One region of the Thalassobacillus sp. B23F22_16 genome, then DNA from elsewhere that is predicted to be linked to it. Evidence: a T-box and tRNA genes for the amino acid it is inferred to sense, from the RefSeq annotation. Region 1 holds a T-box; the other holds one or more tRNA genes.
The links. A T-box is a leader RNA that pairs with one kind of tRNA and senses whether it is charged. The one in region 1 lies ahead of glyQ (glycine--tRNA ligase subunit alpha), so its partner is inferred to be a tRNA-Gly.

Region 1 (9,024 bases):
AAAAGGTAAATCGATTCGTGTTAAGACATTGGGGCAACGCGGCTACGTATCAGCCATCCGTAATAATGATTTAGTGTTTGGGATCGGCCCCGCTGGAACAGGTAAAACTTATTTAGCTGTCGTTATGGCGGTCAATGCCCTGAAAAATGGGCAGGTTAAGCGGATAATATTAACCCGGCCGGCTGTAGAAGCTGGGGAAAGCCTTGGCTTTCTGCCAGGTGATTTGAAAGAGAAAGTAGATCCTTATCTCCGTCCTCTCTATGACTCACTGCATGATGTATTAGGGACTGAACATACCGCTCGTCTTATTGAGAGGGGAACAATTGAAATTGCCCCTCTTGCCTATATGCGTGGACGCACGCTGGATGATGCGTTTGCTATTTTGGACGAAGCGCAAAATACTACTCCTGAACAGATGAAAATGTTCTTGACCAGACTCGGCTTTGGTTCAAAAATGGTTATCACAGGGGATATTACACAGGTTGACCTGCCTAAAGGGGTAAGGTCAGGGCTTCGTGAAGCAGAATTGCGTTTAAGAGGGATTAAAGGATCCTCATTTATCCATCTTGATCAGACAGATGTTATCCGTCATCCATTAGTACAACGAATTATTGATGCTTATGAGAAAGATAAAGAGAAGAAGGAAGACAAATAAGACCCGGATGCAAGGGTCTTATTTTATACTTTAAAAAAGTAAACTTTGTTAAAAGGCTAGAGTATAAAAAAACTAAGGCTTTCGCCAGAATTACTTGGCGACAAGCCAAGTTTTTCTATGGTAGGATAAATGCTGATGCGTATAGCTATTCAATTCTATCCAACAACACATCATCAGAGGTTTAATGGTTTTGGAAAAGCGGAACATGTTAAAGAATAAACCAATAAGAATTAGTGGGGCGGACACAATATAAATTAAGTGATAACTCGTTATTAAGGAGGCGGACCAATGATCCAAATTGACTTTCATGATGAAACAAATACCATAGACGAAGGCCATATCGATATGATCCAGCGTTTGCTGCGCTTTGCTGGGGAAAAGGAAAAAGTCCAAAATGAAGCTGAAATCTCCGTGAATTTTGTCGATAACAAAGAAATTCAAATATTAAACCGTAACTATCGCCAAAAGGACGCACCGACCGATGTCATTTCCTTTGCCATGCAAGAAGAAGGAGAAGGTGAGGTACGGGTGATCGGTGAAGAAATCCCGGTAGTTCTCGGTGATATTGTGATATCTGTTGATAAAGCAAAGGAACAGGCGCAAGAATATGGCCATTCCCTGGAACGTGAACTAGGCTTCTTAGCCTTGCATGGTTTTTTACATTTATTAGGGTACGACCATATGGAGGAAACAGATGAAAAGAAAATGTTCCAAAGACAAGAGGATATTTTAAATGAGTTCGGGTTGGAACGGGAATAAAAAAAGAGGTATAGGGTTTAAGTACGCTTGGAGAGGGATACTTACAGTTACAAAGACAGAACGGAATATGAAGTATCATTTGATTATCGCTGCTATCGTCCTGTTATGTTCCATGATTATGCAACTTTCACGGGTTGAATGGGCAATTGTTTTATTAGTAATTGGGCTGGTTTTGACTATGGAAATGGTAAACACCAGTTTAGAAAAAGCAATGGACCATTTATCACCGGATATCCACCCAGCTGTCGGTATGGTAAAGGATATAGCGGCCGGAGCAGTATTGATAGCAGCATTATTATCGGTGATTATCGGATTAATAATTTTCATTCCGAAACTAGTGGCGTTTTTCTGAAAAAGCGCGCTTGAGCGAAAAAGATTGAAAGCTTTTGTCGAGTACATGTAAATACAATCCATCTATAGTAAAATAGTTATTACACTACACCTCATTCACAAACGGAGGATAATTTATGGAGAAATCATTCAAGTCAGGTTTTATTGCAATTATTGGCAGGCCGAATGTTGGAAAGTCTACGTTCATGAACCGTGTCATCGGCCAGAAGATTGCCATAATGAGCGATAAGCCACAAACAACAAGAAACAAAATACAGGGCGTATGGACAGAGGAAGAGGCCCAAATCGTATTTATCGATACACCTGGCATTCATAAGCCTAAGCACAAGCTAGGGGATTTTATGGTAAAAGTTGCTGAACAATCGTTGAATGAAGTAGATGCTATCATGTTCATGATCAACGCAGAAGAAGGTTATGGCCGGGGTGACCAATTCATCATCGATCGCCTGGATAAAGTAGATAAGCCTGTATTTCTAATTATTAATAAAATTGATAAGGTACACCCTGATGATCTATTGCCGTTGATCGACCAATACCGGGAAATGTATGACTTCAAAGAAATCATCCCTATTTCGGCATTAGAAGGGAACAATGTCACTCATTTATTAGATGTATTAAAGCAGCAGCTGCCGGAAGGACCGCAATATTATCCTGAGGATCAGATTACCGATCATCCGGAAAGATTTATTATCAGCGAGATGATTCGGGAAAAAGCACTTCATCTGACTAGAGAAGAAGTTCCTCATTCTATTGCGGTGGTGATTGATGGAATAGAGCATCGTGAACAATCAGAAACGGTGTATATCCAGGCTACGCTTATTATTGAACGTCCTTCTCAAAAAGGTATTATCATTGGGAAACAAGGCAAGATGCTGAAGGAAATAGGACAACGGGCCAGGGAAGATATTGAGGCATTACTAGGGACAAAAGTTTTCCTGGATTTGTGGGTGAAGGTACAGAAAGATTGGCGCAACCGTCAGCTTCAGTTGAATGAGTATGGCTACAAAGATGATGAATATTAAGTTCTGGTAAAATTTAATATTCATGCTTAAGCTTGTTGGGAGCATCCTAAGAATGTGACGTTATTTATGAATGAATAACTAACTTGAAAGGCGGTGTTTCTTGTGGTCGACTTGCCATGGAAAGTTTTTAGTCAAACAGGAAACATAGAAACCTACTTACTCATGAAAGAGATGGAAAAGCAAGCGTTAAACGAAGAAGAGCCTCAGGAAAGTGAAACGGTTTCTGGAACTGAATCCAATATGTAGAATTAGAAAAGGTGACAGCATTGTTTGAAAAAGTCGAGGGAATCGTCCTACGAACAAAAGATTATGGGGAAACTCACAAAATCGTTACTCTTTTTTCCAGGGAAAAAGGTAAATTCGGTATCATGGCTAAAGGAGCAAAGAAGCCTAAAAGCAGGATGGCTTCTATTACCCAGCCTTTTATACACGGGCATTATTTGGTACAAACAGGACGAAATCTCGGTTCTCTCAGCCAGGGAGAAGTCATTTCCTCACTGCGGGGAGTACGTGAAGATATTATCAAAACAGCTTATGCAGCTTATTTGGCAGAAATGACAGATAAAATGGTGGAAGATAAGCAGCCGGATCCATTTTTGTTCCAACAATTTCTTCAGACGTTGATTTGGATTACAGAAGATAAGGATCCGGAAATATTGACAATGATGTATGAACTTAAATTATACAAAAAAGCAGGGTTCGCTCCTCAGCTTGATGTTTGTGTAAATTGCAGCCACGAAAATGGCCCCTTCTCCTTTTCTGTAAAAGAAGGGGGCTTTTTATGTTTCCGCTGTAAACATATGGACCCGGAAGCATACGGACTTACCGAAAAAATGGCAAGTTTACTCCGTTTATTTGCCAATGTAGATGTTGCACGTGTAGGTAATATCACAATAAAAGAAGAGAATAAGCGCAAAATACGGCAGCTGATGGATGCCTATTATGATTATTATGGTGGTTATTATATCAAGTCAAAGAAATTCCTGAAGCAGCTGGACCTTTTTAAACCAGAAGATTGACAAAGTAGTAAGCTATCAAGTATGATGCTATTACCAATTAAACTTGTGCGTTGAAGGAAAGTAGTACCTATTCCCCTGGACTTAAGCGAGCCTGTGATAGTGTGAGACAGGTGTTGAAGAGATAGGGAAGGCATTCCTGAGCAGCTTTCAAAGCGGCTTCCTGGGAGACAGGAAGCAAATAGGGTGGAACCGCGGGAAAATCTCGTCCCTATGTCATGGACAGTGACATAGGGACGAGATTTTTTTAATGTCTAATGGACAAAGTGCTTGTATTTTGTTTTGGGGAAAGACATTCATCTACTGGAGGGAAGAAAATATGAACATACAAGATATGATACTGACATTACAAAAGCATTGGTCAAACCAAGGATGCCTGTTAATGCAGGCTTATGATGTAGAAAAGGGAGCGGGAACAATGTCTCCTATGACGTTATTACGCAGTCTTGGTCCAGAGCCCTGGAACGTCGCCTATGTAGAACCTTCACGAAGGCCTGCGGATGGCAGGTATGGGGAAAACCCGAACCGGCTATACCAGCATCACCAATTCCAGGTAATCATGAAGCCTTCTCCTGACAATATCCAGGAATTATACTTAGATTCTCTTAAAGCTTTAGGAATAGATCCGTTGAAGCATGATATCAGATTTGTGGAAGATAACTGGGAAAATCCGACGCTTGGTGCCGCTGGTTTAGGCTGGGAAGTATGGCTGGATGGAATGGAAATTACCCAGTTCACCTATTTCCAGCAAATAGGCGGACTTGAAGCGAAACCAGTCTCTGCAGAAATAACTTATGGGTTAGAGCGATTAGCTTCCTATATCCAGGATAAAGAAAATGTTTTCGAGCTTGAATGGACGAATGGTGTAACTGTCGGGGATATATTTTCGCAACCAGAATATGAACATTCCAAGTACACTTTTGAATCGTCTGACAGTGATATGCTATTTAACTTGTTCAGCGTATATGAAAAAGAAGCCGAACGTGCGATGGAGCTTGGCCTTGTATTCCCGGCTTATGATTATGTTCTTAAGTGCTCCCATACGTTCAATTTATTAGATGCTAAAGGAGTAATTTCGGTAACAGAGCGTACCGGTTATATTGCTCGTGTCAGAAATCTGGCACGTAAAATTGCTAAAACTTTTGTAGAAGAACGTGAACGGATAGGCTTTCCTATGTTGAAAGATAAGGAGGATGCGTCTCATGAGTAATACCGTGCTATTCGAGGTCGGATTAGAAGAACTGCCAGCTCGCTTTATTGATGATGCACTGGCTCAATTAGAAGAAAAAACAAAGCAATGGCTGGACGATTTACGTCTTCCTTATGACACTATTGCAACGATGGCTACACCGCGACGTCTGTCTGTTAAAGTTGAAGGGCTGGCAGATAAACAACCGGACATCGAAGAAGAAGCCAAAGGCCCAGCAAAAAAGATAGCAATAGATGAGGAGGGCAATTGGACAAAAGCTGCAATTGGCTTCACTAAAGGACAAGGTAAAAGTGTGGATGATATTTATTTTAAAGAAATAAAAGGGACGGAATACGTTCATGTCAATAAATATACGGAAGGAGAGTCCACAAAGAATTTGGTTAGTCAATTTAGTGACATTATACTTTCTTTGAACTTTCCTAAGAATATGCGCTGGGGAAGCAGGCAACTGCGCTATGTCCGCCCAATCCGCTGGCTGGCAGCCCTCTATAATGATGAAGTGATTCCATTTTCCATTGAGGATGTCCACACTGGCAAGAGCACATTCGGTCATCGATTCCTCGGTGATAAGGTTGAAGTAACGCATGCGGATCAATATGAAAGGCTATTGCAAGATCAATATGTCATCGTCGATGTTGCTATGAGGAAAGAAATGATTGCCACGCAAATAGAAAAGCTGGCACAAGAAAAAAACTGGAATATCCTTGTAGATGAAGATTTACTCAATGAAGTAACACACCTGGTTGAGTATCCAACTGTTTTTTATGGAGAGTACAGCGAAGATTTTCTTATTGTGCCAGAAGAAGCTTTAATAACTTCCATGAAAGAGCATCAACGCTATTTCCCTGTTCGAGCGAAGACGGGAGAATTACTGCCGTTTTTCGTTGCTGTAAGAAATGGTGACGACAAACATTTGGATAATGTAGCGCGGGGCAATGAAAAAGTATTGAATGCAAGACTGGCTGATGCTCGTTTTTTCTATGAGGAAGATCAAAAAGCTTCCATAGAACAAAGCCTCGACAAATTAGCACGAATGGTTTTCCAGGAGGATTTAGGAACGATAGCAGATAAAGTTCAACGTACGGTCAAGCTTTCTGATGCGCTCAGCGACCATTTGAAGTTGCAGCCCGCTATTAAAAAGCAAGTGCTGCGTACGGCTGAAATAAGCAAATTTGACCTTGTCACTCATATGGTGGGTGAATTTCCTGAATTACAAGGTATTATGGGAGAGAAATATGCAAGGATATTTGGAGAGGACGAGGAAGTAGCCCAGGCTATCAATGAGCATTATATGCCTCGACATGCTAACGGAGAATTGCCAAACTCTATCCCAGGTACTGTCGTAAGTATCGCTGATAAACTGGATACGATTGTCGGGTGTTTTTCGATTGGTATCATTCCTTCAGGCTCTCAGGATCCATACGGTCTGCGCAGATCAGCAATCGGCATCCTGCAAATGTTAGATAAAGAAGCTTGGGATATTCAATTGGAAACCCTCGTGAACTCAGCAGTTAAACTCTATATCAGCCTTGGTCTGCCAAATCGGTCAGAGGAAGAAGTTGTACAGGATCTTAATGAGTTCTTCCATATCCGGGCAAGTTACCTTCTTAAAGAAGAAGGAGTAGAGCCTGATATTGTAGAGGCGGTACTTGCGAATGGAATTAAACATGTACCGTTTACCAAAGGAAAGGCGAAGCTGCTGGCATCTAAGCGTAATGATGAAAGTTTCAAACCGACCCACGAAGCGTTAGGCCGCGTGTTAAATTTGGCTAAGAAAACAAATGTGATGGAAGTTGATACGGAGCTTTTTGAGAACGAAACCGAGCAAACACTGTACAACACCTATCTGGATGTTAAGCAGGAGTATGCTGCTTCGTTAGCCCGGCATGATGCAGTACAAGCATTGAACGCGTTAGGGATGCTTGCTGATCCGATTCATAATTTCTTTGATCATACGATGGTGATGGCTGAAGATGCGAAAATAAAGGAAAATCGTTTAGGGCTATTGAATCTGATAGCCACGGAAATATACGCGTTTGCTGATTTGAATGCTGTCCAATGGAAACAACAATACTAAGGCACCTTCTTTTACCCGCTAGGAAAAATGAGCTATAATAGTTGAATAGTATGTCACAGTCAGTGATCGGGGTGATGAAAGAATGGAGCTTTCCAGCAGACAAGAACAAATTATTGAAATAGTAAAAGAGCATGGACCTATAACAGGGGAAAATATAGCAGATCAATTGGAATTGACCAGAGCAACTCTCAGACCTGATTTAGCTATTTTGACGATGGCAGGTTTTTTAGATGCTCGTCCGAGAGTTGGCTATTTCTTTACAGGTAAAACCGGTTCAGAATTATTGACGGAAAAACTTAAAAAATTCAAGGTGCATGAATACCAATCAATACCGATTGTGGTGGAAGAGGATGTATCCGTTTATGACGCCATTTGCACCATGTTCCTTGAAGATGTGGGTACTTTATTTGTAGTCGATAATAAGTCCATGCTTTTAGGAGTATTATCAAGAAAAGACTTATTAAGAGCGAGTATAGGAAACCAGGATCTTAATTCCATACCGGTTCATATTATTATGACGCGTATGCCGAATATTACCGTGTGCCGGAAGGATGATCTATTGCTTGATGCCGCCCAAAAATTGATTGACAAACAAATTGATGGTTTGCCTATCGTAAAAGATGTGGATGATGGGCTGGAAGTCATCGGTCGGATCACAAAAACAAATATGACCAAAGCATTAGTTGAACTAGGGCGTGACGAACATTTATAAGCTTTCCGCTCTGACAAATAGGAGGGATTGGGATGGAGAAGCCATTGATATTTGTGATTTCTGATTCGGTAGGGGAAACAGCTGAGTTAGTTGTAAAAGCAGCATTGAGTCAATTCGATGACGGCCCTTATGAAATTCAGCGGATACCTTATGTAGAAGACGAGGGAACACTTAACGAAGCAGTATTGCAGGCTAAAGAGAAACAAGGGATGATTGGTTTTACACTGGTCCGCCCGGAATTAAGAGATCACTTGTTGAGAAAAGCGAAAGAATATAATTTAGAATGTATTGATATCATGGGGCCGATGATGGAAAGCATGGAACGCTTCTTCGAAGCAAAACCGAGGATGGAGCCTGGCCTTGTCCATAAACTGGATGAAGACTATTTCAAAAGGGTGGAAGCTATTGAATTTGCCGTACGCTACGACGATGGAAGAGACCCTCGAGGAATCTCGCGTGCTGATATTGTTCTCATCGGTGTCTCCAGGACTTCTAAGACGCCTTTATCACAATACCTGGCGCACAAGCGTCTGAAAGTGGCAAACGTACCGATTGTTCCGGAGGTAGAACCGCCGGAAGAATTGTTCCATGTTGACAGGGATAAATGCATCGGACTGAAAATCAGCCCGGAAAAACTGAATGATATTCGTAAAGAACGTCTCAAAGCACTTGGCCTCGGAGACCAGGCGAGCTATGCCAATATGGAAAGGATCAAACAAGAATTGAACCACTTCAATGAAGTAGTAGAGCGTATAGGTTGTGATGTAATTGATGTCTCGCATAAGGCGGTCGAAGAAACAGCCAATGTAATCTTAAGCAAGCTGAAACGGAGATGAATCAGTTTCAGCTCATCAAAATAAAAATCGCGCCAATAGTCTAGTGGCGCGATTTTTTCCTTGAAGAGGAAAAAAGCTTAAAAAACGAAAAAAACTATAGCAATTGCTAAAAATATGTATTATAATATGTTTTTGTGTAAAAATGTATGATAGCTAAACTATCGTTGTAAGCAAAACAATTCTGAAAAGTAAAACATTGATTAAATAGGAGGATTTTACGAACACTTGTAGAATCTATGATAATGTTGCAAAATAAACCCGCTGTATATGTCGATGCCGATAGCTGTCCTGTCAAGGGGGAGATTGATCAGGTCTGTTCCGCTCACTCTATCATCCCTCAATATGTAGCTACTATTAACCACTATAGCCCACATTCGGAATACAGT
Region 2 (9,024 bases), on a different contig from region 1:
AAACAACAAGTGAATAATAAGGTGAATCAAGACCTGATTGATTTGTTTGCTGATCAGAAGGAAGTTACTTACCTTGTTAAAATGAAAGAGCAGGGTGACACCAAAAAAGCTGTGCAAGAAGCGTTATCCAAGGCAGAGGATAGTAAGGCTTCTCTTACAGCGCAGCAAATGAAACGAGTTAAGGCATCTGCAGTTGTGACAGAACTTCGTTCGACTGCTATCGAAACGCAGCAGCAATTGAAGAAGCTGCTGACCGAAGCTGAAAAACAAGGCAGTGTCTCCTCGTTTCATTCTTATTATATCGTAAACGCAATGGCGGTTACTAGTAATGAAGAAGTCATGAAAAAGATAGCTTCTTTACCTGATGTAGAAAAGATTCTTCCTAACCGTACACGGAAGTTAAATCCTCAGGTAGAAGGAGCAGCTGAAGAAACGAAAGCTTCTCTTACTAAAGCGACTGACAAAGCAGAAACCAATAATACGGAATGGAACATCGACCGTGTTGGAGCCCCGCAAGTATGGTCTGAAACTGGAATCGATGGTTCAGGTGTTGTGGTGGCTAACATTGATACAGGGGTAGAGTGGGACCACCCTGCATTAATGGATAAATACCGTGGATTTGATCCGGCAAACCCTGATACTGCCGATCATGAATTCAATTGGTTCGATGCTACTGCAGGACAAGGCACTCCTTACGATGACCAGGGTCACGGTACCCACACTATGGGGACCATGGTAGGTGCTGAAGAAGATGGTTCCAACCAGGTAGGTGTGGCACCTGGATCAAAATGGATTGGTGTTAAAGCATTTACTGCAGCTGGCGGCACAGATGTCGATCTTTTAGAAGCTGGTGAATGGATATTAGCTCCAAAAGATGACGATGGTAACCCTCATCCTGAGCAGGCGCCTGATGTTGTTAACAACTCATGGGGCGGCGGTCCCGGGCTTGATGAGTGGTATCGCCCGATGGTTCAAAACTGGCGTGAGTCTGGTATTGTACCAGTATTCTCTGCTGGTAACGATGGACCTGGTGATGGAACAATTGCCGCACCATCCAACTATCCGGAATCTATTGCAGTAGGTGCAACTACTGCTACTGACGGCTTGGCCAGCTTTTCTTCCAGAGGTCCATCGCCATATGATGGAGAAATCAAGCCGGATATTTCAGCACCCGGGGCCAACGTTCGCTCTTCTGTTCCGGGCGGCGGCTATGAAGGCGGATGGAATGGAACATCAATGGCTGGCCCTCACGTAGCGGGTACAGCTGCATTGCTATTACAGGCAGATAACTCTTTGTCAGTAGATGACCTGGAAGAGTTGATGCTTGAAACAGCAGATACAACTACTAATGACCAATATCCTGAAGATCCAAATGAAGGTTATGGCCATGGTATTGTGAATGCTTATACTGCCGTATCAGCAGTCGTCAGCGGTATTGGCGAAATCAAGGGACATGTATATGAAGAAGGGGAAGATGATGAAGCTCCTGCTATCGAGCATGACGCGCCATCAGAAACCTATGAAGGTGTACCGCTTCCATTGATAGCTGAAGTTACTGACAATATCAGTGTAGGATCTGTAGAATTGTCATACCGTATTGACGGCCAAGGTCCTTGGGAGACGGTAGAAGCTGACTTGGTAGGTGGAGACTACTTGGAAGGAACCTACCAGGCCGTTCTGGAAGGCGACATTATGAATGGCAGTCAGTTGAATTATAAATGGCTGGTAACTGACTTTGGAGGTAATGAAGTAGAAACGGATGTATTTGAAGTTGCCATCAAAGATGCCATTACTGTCGGGTATGAACAAGATTTTGAAACTGTTCCAACCGGCTGGTTATCATTCGGTGAAAATAACAGCTGGCAATGGGGTACGCCTGAAGATGGTCCGGAAGGTGCTGCATCCGGTGAGAAGGTATATGGAACCAACTTGACTGGTGATTACGATAATTATTCTGATATGACATTGGTAATGCCGCCGGTTGAGATTCCTGAAGAGGACACATTCCTTCAGTTCCAAACCTGGCACAACTTAGAAAATAATTACGATTACGGTCACGTAGTTGTTTCTACAGATATGGAAAATTGGGAGCAGCTGGCTGAGTACAATGGCACTACCAGTGATTGGACAGAGTCAGAAGTTGATCTATCTGACTATGCCGGTCAGAATGTTTTCATCGGTTTCCATGTCGAAAGTGATTTCCTTGTCACAAGAGAAGGCTGGTTCATCGATGATGTAGTTTTGACGGATGAATCCTCAGGTGCAACAGCTGCCGTTAAAAAAGGGAAAAAGACTACAAAGAAGAATAATTCTAGAAATATGATCACGCAAGCTGACCTTGGTTTTCAAGATAAAGGGTCAAAGAAGATGAAAAAGCCTGTTAATGCTAAAAAGCTGCTGCCAGGTGAATTCACAAATTTCCAAACACCGCAATTTAAAGGTGAAAAAGGCAAGAAAAAAGAAAAACAGCCAAACGTATTACCTCTGGATGCAACGGTTAGCGTGGTAGAATCTGATCGATCGGTCAGTACGAATCCTGCCGATGGAAGTTACCGATTAATGCATGCTGCAGGTGACTTTACGGTTGTGGCGGATGCTTATGGTTTCCATCCAAGTGAGCAATCCGTATCTGTTCCAGAAGACGGATCAGTAAGTGCTAACTTCACGCTGAATCCTATTGCGACAGGTACACTGGAAGGCACCGTAACAAACGAACAGACTGGTGAACCAATCGAGGGCGCTACCTTGATGCTTATCGAAGATGCCGCAGTAGCCCCCGTTGAAACAGGAGAAGATGGCACATTCACTCTAGAAGCTTATGAAGGCGATTATACTTTAAGAGTGATGGCTCCGTCCTATCATGGCGAAGATGTCCCTGTTACCATCGAGGGTGGTGCTACCAACACAGTGGAAGTAGAATTGGCACCATTCATCGGTTATCCAGGTGAAATCGGATATGATGACGGTACTGCCGAAAACGCTCGTGCATTCTATGATGCTGGTAATGGCTGGGCTGTTAAAATGACCCTGGAAGAAGGACAGGAGTCCGCTATGGTTACTGGTGGACTGTTCCGCTTCTGGACAGAGGAATGGCCAGTACCGGGCGGCAATGAGTTCCAGGTAGAAGTTTATGATGCTACAGGAACAGATGGGGCACCAGGTGAAAAAATTGGTGGTCCATATGATGCAGAGGCGTTAAGGAATGGGGAATGGACTCATGTAGACCTCTCCGATAAAGGAATAGTTGCTAATGGAGATTTCTATATGGTTTATATTCAAACCCATCCTAATCCTAATACGCCTGGTCTGGCTACGGATGAAGATGGAGACTATGCTGACCGCAGCTGGCAGCTTGTAGGCGGCAGCTGGAGCAAATCTCCAGAAGCGGAAGGCAATTACATGATTAGAGCACTAGTCGATTATGCGGCGGAGGCTCCTGTAATTGAATCTCCAGCTGATGGGTCCTATACCAATCAGGAATCCATTACAGTAGAAGGTAGTGCTGCACCAACGACAACAGTCACTGTCTACAACGATGGTGAGGAGGCAGGCACTACAGAAGCTACTGAAGATGGAAGTTTTGCTGTTGATATCACCCTGGACACAGGAGAAAATGAGCTGACAGCGATATCTTCCATGGATAACGGTTCCACTGAACCATCTGCACCTGTAGTAGTGACATTGGATCAAGACAACCCTGTCTTGACAATTGACACTCCAACAAATGGCGATAAAACAAATAAAGAAGTCATTACAGTTGCAGGTCAAGTAGAAGAAGAAAATCTTGATCGCGTCGAAGTAAATGGTCAAACTGCTGATGTGGATGAGGACGGTGCATACTCCAAACGCATCATGCTATCAGAAGGTGAAAACGAAATAGTAGTCATTGCAACAGATTTAGCGGGTAACAGTGCGGAAGAGTCAGTCACTGTGGATGCTAAATTTAATGCAACTGATATTGAAAATCTACAACCAACAGAAGATAAGTATATGCAGGCTGGTGAGTCTGTCAAGATCGAGTTTGATGCCGATCCTGGACTTGACGCAACTTTCTATATCAGAATGCCACTTACTAACTTCTCTGATCAGGCTACAGAGCTGCCAATGATGGAGACGGAAGAAGGGCATTATGTTGGCTACTGGACAGCAACCTCTAACCTAGTAGCAGAAGGTGCCGAGATTGTTGTAAAAGCTGCCGATGATTATGGTAATGTGGCTGAGGAAGCTGCAGAAGGAAAACTGTATATTAACACAGAAGAATAAGGTGTGAAGGAGCTGCCCCAGATCGGGGCAGCTCTTTTTTTGATGATCCCGGCGATTACTTTTTTGCTTATTTTTTATCAATAAGCGAGACAAGCGTCCTATATTTGAGACAAGTACATTAGAATAGAGCAAATTTTTAACTATTGAGAGACAATATCGAAATTATGAGAGACGAATTTAAAAATAAACGAGACAAAGTCCATGTTAAGAGAGAATTCAAAGTCATATATGAGACAGTAATAGAGGCTAATTTCAATGTAGATGATTGGAGTTTCAAGGGCACCTTTTTTCAATAGAATGTGGGGAGAGAAAGCAATAAGAAAAAAAATTAAAATTTCTCTTTACAAAGTACTAAGCGGCTGTATATAATAATATTTGTCAGTTTGAGAGGACAACCTTTCAAAAGGCTGTCAACTGCTTCAATGGCCCGTTGGTCAAGTGGTTAAGACACCGCCCTTTCACGGCGGTAACACGGGTTCGAATCCCGTACGGGTCACCACTTTGGAGGATTAGCTCAGCTGGGAGAGCACTTGCCTTACAAGCAAGGGGTCGCAGGTTCGAACCCTGCATCCTCCACCATTGAAATTTGCCGGTCTAGCTCAATTGGTAGAGCAACTGACTTGTAATCAGTAGGTTGGGGGTTCAAGTCCTCTGGCCGGCACCATTGAATGTTTTCCTACAACGTCGAATAGACTTCTTGCTGGAAAACAATAGTAGTCCTGTAAGGGCACCGTTGATTATTTTCCTTTAGAAACACCAATAATTTCTTGTAGAAAACTGTTGAATTATAAAAGGTTTTTCTGTTATAATTCTTAAGTGACTTTCTTGGAGGGATAGCGAAGTTGGCCAAACGCGGCGGACTGTAAATCCGCTCCCATCGGGTTCGTAGGTTCGAGTCCTACTCCCTCCACCATTTATTTCATTTTCCTATGAATTAACTTTATAAAAAAAGCAAATAGTACTTATTACTTGTACTATTTTTTTAATGGCCCATAGCCAAGCGGTAAGGCAGCGGATTTTGATTCCGTCATGCGCTGGTTCGAATCCAGCTGGGCCAGCCATTTTTATTAATGAGCCATTAGCTCAGTTGGTAGAGAAGCCGTAAACTTCCTTGAACTACATCATCGTAGGCTTTGCGAGGAGCGTATGCTTCACCGAATAAGCTAGCAACGAGACGAGCACATTACTCAATTAGGTTGTAATATTTCATTAAATAATGAGCCATTAGCTCAGTTGGTAGAGCATCTGACTTTTAATCAGAGGGTCGAAGGTTCGAATCCTTCATGGCTCACTTGTATCACTGTTAAGCGGGAGTAGTTCAGTGGTAGAACACCACCTTGCCAAGGTGGGGGTCGCGGGTTCGAATCCCGTCTCCCGCTCCATGTAATCTTTTGCTACGTCGAGTAAACATCCTTGCTAAAGATTGATCGTGTACTGGAAGTGCTGCATAAATACGATTTTTGGCTACGTCGAATAAACTTCTTACATCGGGGCCTTAGCTCAGCTGGGAGAGCGCCTGCTTTGCACGCAGGAGGTCAGCGGTTCGATCCCGCTAGGCTCCACCATTTCTTGTACCATTACTAGCGACTTCATAAATTCAGACGAGAAAAAAGCTGACATGCTACTACCATGTCAGCTTTTTTTCGTTTATTACAAGCGTCATACATACCTGTGCGCGAGACGAGTAGCTGCGAGAGCTACCGTATATATATACACAATCATGTCCGGTTGAGTCATTTGTCTGAAAGCGTCTACAATAATGGAGAGTAGAAGAAGGAGGATGAAATGATGAAGAAGCTATCGATTTTGGGAGTACCGATGGATCTGGGACAAAACCGACGCGGCGTAGATATGGGACCGAGCGCGATTCGCTATGCAGGGGTTCTCGAGCGGTTAGAAAAGTTGGAGCTTGCGATCGAAGACCTGGGCAATGTTGAAATTGCGCAGCAGAAGGGTGAACAAAAGGAACTTGTTGATAACCTACGCAACTTGAATGAAGTGATGGAAGGTAACGAAAAGCTCGCACAACAAGTAGATGACATAATCGAAGAGGGAAGTTTCCCGCTTATTCTTGGCGGTGACCATAGTATTGCAATAGGAACACTTGCGGGTGTGTCTAAGCATTATGAAAATCTCGGTGTCATTTGGTATGATGCTCATGGTGATTTGAATAACAATGAAACATCGCCGTCTGGCAACATTCATGGAATGCCGCTTGCCGTCAGTCTGGGTATTGGCCACCAGAGGCTGGTCAACATCCATGGTTACCAGCCGAAAGTGAAGCCAGAGAACATCGTCATTATTGGTGCACGTTCTTTGGATGCAGGGGAGCGAGAGCTGATTAAAGAAAAAGGAATAAAGGTTTTTACAATGCATGAAGTCGACCGGCTTGGCATGTCCGCTGTGATGCAGGAAACCATCGAATACTTGAAAGATCGTACCGATGGGCTTCATTTGAGTCTGGATCTGGATGGTTTAGATCCGGATACTGCTCCAGGAGTAGGAACGCCTGTCATGGGTGGATTGAGCTATCGGGAGAGTCACTTAGCTATGGAAATGCTGCATGAGTCTGGTCTGGTGACTTCGGCTGAATTTGTTGAAGTAAATCCGATTCTTGACGAAAAAAATAAGACAGCAAGTGTGGCTGTAGGTCTGATGGGCTCTTTATTCGGGGAGAAATTATTATAAAGCGATTAGAAAAACTTGGCTAAGTACTTATGGCGAAAGCCTTAGATTTTCTTACACTTTAGTATTTTAACAAAGTTAAATTTAAAGTAAAAAAATAACAGCAGCTTATCTTTAAGGATAGGTTGCTGTTATTATTATCTCGCTTTTTCAAATTGGTTAAGCAATTCATCTAATTGTCTGCTTATACTTACTACCTCTTCGGAAGATAAATCTAAATGTTTGCTCAAATCATTCATTTCTTTTCTGCATCTTTCAATTTCCACTAAAATCAACTTTTTTTGTTCCATGACGCCCTCCAATAATATAAATGTAATTATTTTTTTATTTGAATGTCCATACCCTGCTATGAAAAATGTTAAACTTTAAACGGGGAAATTTTCTTAGATATTTTTTGAAACCTTACGAGCTGCTCATTCGTACAGGTAATACCGCAAGTTTAGCGGAGGTATAAAAGAATGGAAACCGTGATAAAAGAGAAAATCAAACAAATAAAAAAAGGAAATCAGGCTGCATTTGAAGATGTAGTTTCTTTTTATCAAAATAAAGTGTATCAAATTTGTTTCCGTATGATAGGAAACGCTCATGAAGCAGAGGATCTTGCACAGGAAGCCTTTATTCGGGCCTATACCAACATTGACCGCTTTGATGAACGGAGGAAGTTTTCAACCTGGCTCTATCGAATTGCTACCAACCTTACCATCGACCGCATACGTAAAAAGAAACCGGATTATTTTCTGGATGCGGAAGTAAAGGGGACGGAAGGATTGAGCATGTACTCCCAAATAGCGGCAGATCAAGCTTTGCCCGAAGAAGAAGTGGAAAGTCTGGAATTACAGACTTATATTCACAAAGAGATATTAGCATTACCTCCTAAATACCGTAGTGTAATTGTACTAAGGTTTTTAGATGAACTGTCCCTGCAGGAAATAGCAGATGTGTTGGAAATTCCTGTAGGTACCGTGAAAACCCGGATTCACCGGGGGAGGGAAACGTTGCGAAAAAGGCTTCGCCACGTGTAAAGGAGTGAGAGGGAATGAATTGTAAAGAAGAAGCTATCGCTTTAATGCATAAATATTTAGACGACCATTTAACGCAAGCGGAAGAAAAGAAATTGCGCATGCACCTCCAGGCATGCCAGGAGTGCCAGACCCACTTTCATGAGCTGAAACGGACAATCAGTCTGGTGAAGAGTTCAAGTCCCATATCGGCACCCCAGGACTTCACCTCAAACGTGATGGCTAATCTTCCAAAGCAGAAGAAACGTAATCATTATACGAAGTGGTTCAGAAACCATCCGTTCTTTACGGCTGCGGCGGTGTTTTTCCTGATGATGTTCGGCGGTATTTTTTCTGCATGGACAGAAGATCAGCAGGTGACGGTTTCTAAACAAGAAAACTTAGTAATAAAAAACCAGGTGGTCATCGTACCGGAAGATGTGACGGTTAACGGTGATCTGGTCGTTCGAAATGGGGATTTACGAATTGAGGGAGCAGTTAATGGAGATGTCACCATTATAAACGGCGATCTCTTAAAGCAGGACAGCAGGGAAGATTCCCCTCTCGATGGAGAGAAATATATGGCTTATGTCAGCGGGGAAGTCAATGAAGTGAACCAAGTGTTTGAGTGGGTGTGGTATCATATCAAAAATACATGGGAAAGTGTATTTTCTCTGGCTAAGGAGTAATAATGAGAAAGACTGTCAGGCAGGGCAGTCTTTTTTTCTAGCGTTAAGAGATCAAGTATAAGTGGTACTAAGGGTTTAAAGGTGTGCGACGATTCTGTCTTTTTATGAGCGTGGCATGGGAGAGCATTATCACTGTGACAGGTAAGTATGCTATAATTATATGTACTTTGTTTTTATCTTGTAATTACTTATAAAAGGAAGTGTAGGCATGCTTGATGGGGGACTAGACTTATTGGATTACTTACTTATAGCTATTGATATCGCCCTCGTCTGGTTTGTTGTATATAAATTGATCATGTTGATCAGGGGAACGAAGGCAGTCCAGCTGTTAAAAGGGATATTCGTTGTCCTGGCGATATGGCTGTTTAGCAACTTATTCGGGCTGACTA

Region 2: it has a tRNA-Gly gene. The T-box ahead of glyQ (glycine--tRNA ligase subunit alpha) is inferred to sense a tRNA for this amino acid. The anticodon was not compared.

Annotation. Positions count from the first base shown of each region.
Region 1 is NZ_JBIEKD010000030.1:6,618-15,641, reverse strand. It holds gene ACGTNI_RS17645 (PhoH family protein) at 1-655, shown strand, start outside; gene ybeY (rRNA maturation RNase YbeY) at 947-1,414, shown strand; gene ACGTNI_RS17635 (diacylglycerol kinase family protein) at 1,389-1,766, shown strand; gene era (GTPase Era) at 1,882-2,787, shown strand; gene ACGTNI_RS17625 (YqzL family protein) at 2,890-3,033, shown strand; gene recO (DNA repair protein RecO) at 3,054-3,806, shown strand; T-box leader at 3,848-4,019, shown strand; gene glyQ (glycine--tRNA ligase subunit alpha) at 4,123-5,013, shown strand; gene glyS (glycine--tRNA ligase subunit beta) at 5,006-7,090, shown strand; gene ccpN (transcriptional regulator CcpN) at 7,173-7,802, shown strand; gene ACGTNI_RS17600 (pyruvate, water dikinase regulatory protein) at 7,835-8,638, shown strand; gene ACGTNI_RS17595 (DUF188 domain-containing protein) at 8,881-9,024, shown strand, end outside.
Region 2 is NZ_JBIEKD010000012.1:114,835-123,858, reverse strand. It holds gene ACGTNI_RS11370 (S8 family serine peptidase) at 1-4,263, shown strand, start outside; tRNA gene ACGTNI_RS11365 (tRNA-Glu) at 4,688-4,762, shown strand; tRNA gene ACGTNI_RS11360 (tRNA-Val) at 4,767-4,842, shown strand; tRNA gene ACGTNI_RS11355 (tRNA-Thr) at 4,852-4,927, shown strand; tRNA gene ACGTNI_RS11350 (tRNA-Tyr) at 5,091-5,176, shown strand; tRNA gene ACGTNI_RS11345 (tRNA-Gln) at 5,250-5,324, shown strand; tRNA gene ACGTNI_RS11340 (tRNA-Lys) at 5,482-5,554, shown strand; tRNA gene ACGTNI_RS11335 (tRNA-Gly) at 5,571-5,645, shown strand; tRNA gene ACGTNI_RS11330 (tRNA-Ala) at 5,753-5,828, shown strand; gene rocF (arginase) at 6,049-6,951, shown strand; gene ACGTNI_RS11320 (aspartyl-phosphate phosphatase Spo0E family protein) at 7,086-7,238, opposite strand; gene sigW (RNA polymerase sigma factor SigW) at 7,407-7,970, shown strand; gene ACGTNI_RS11310 (zf-HC2 domain-containing protein) at 7,985-8,635, shown strand; gene cdaA (diadenylate cyclase CdaA) at 8,844-9,024, shown strand, end outside.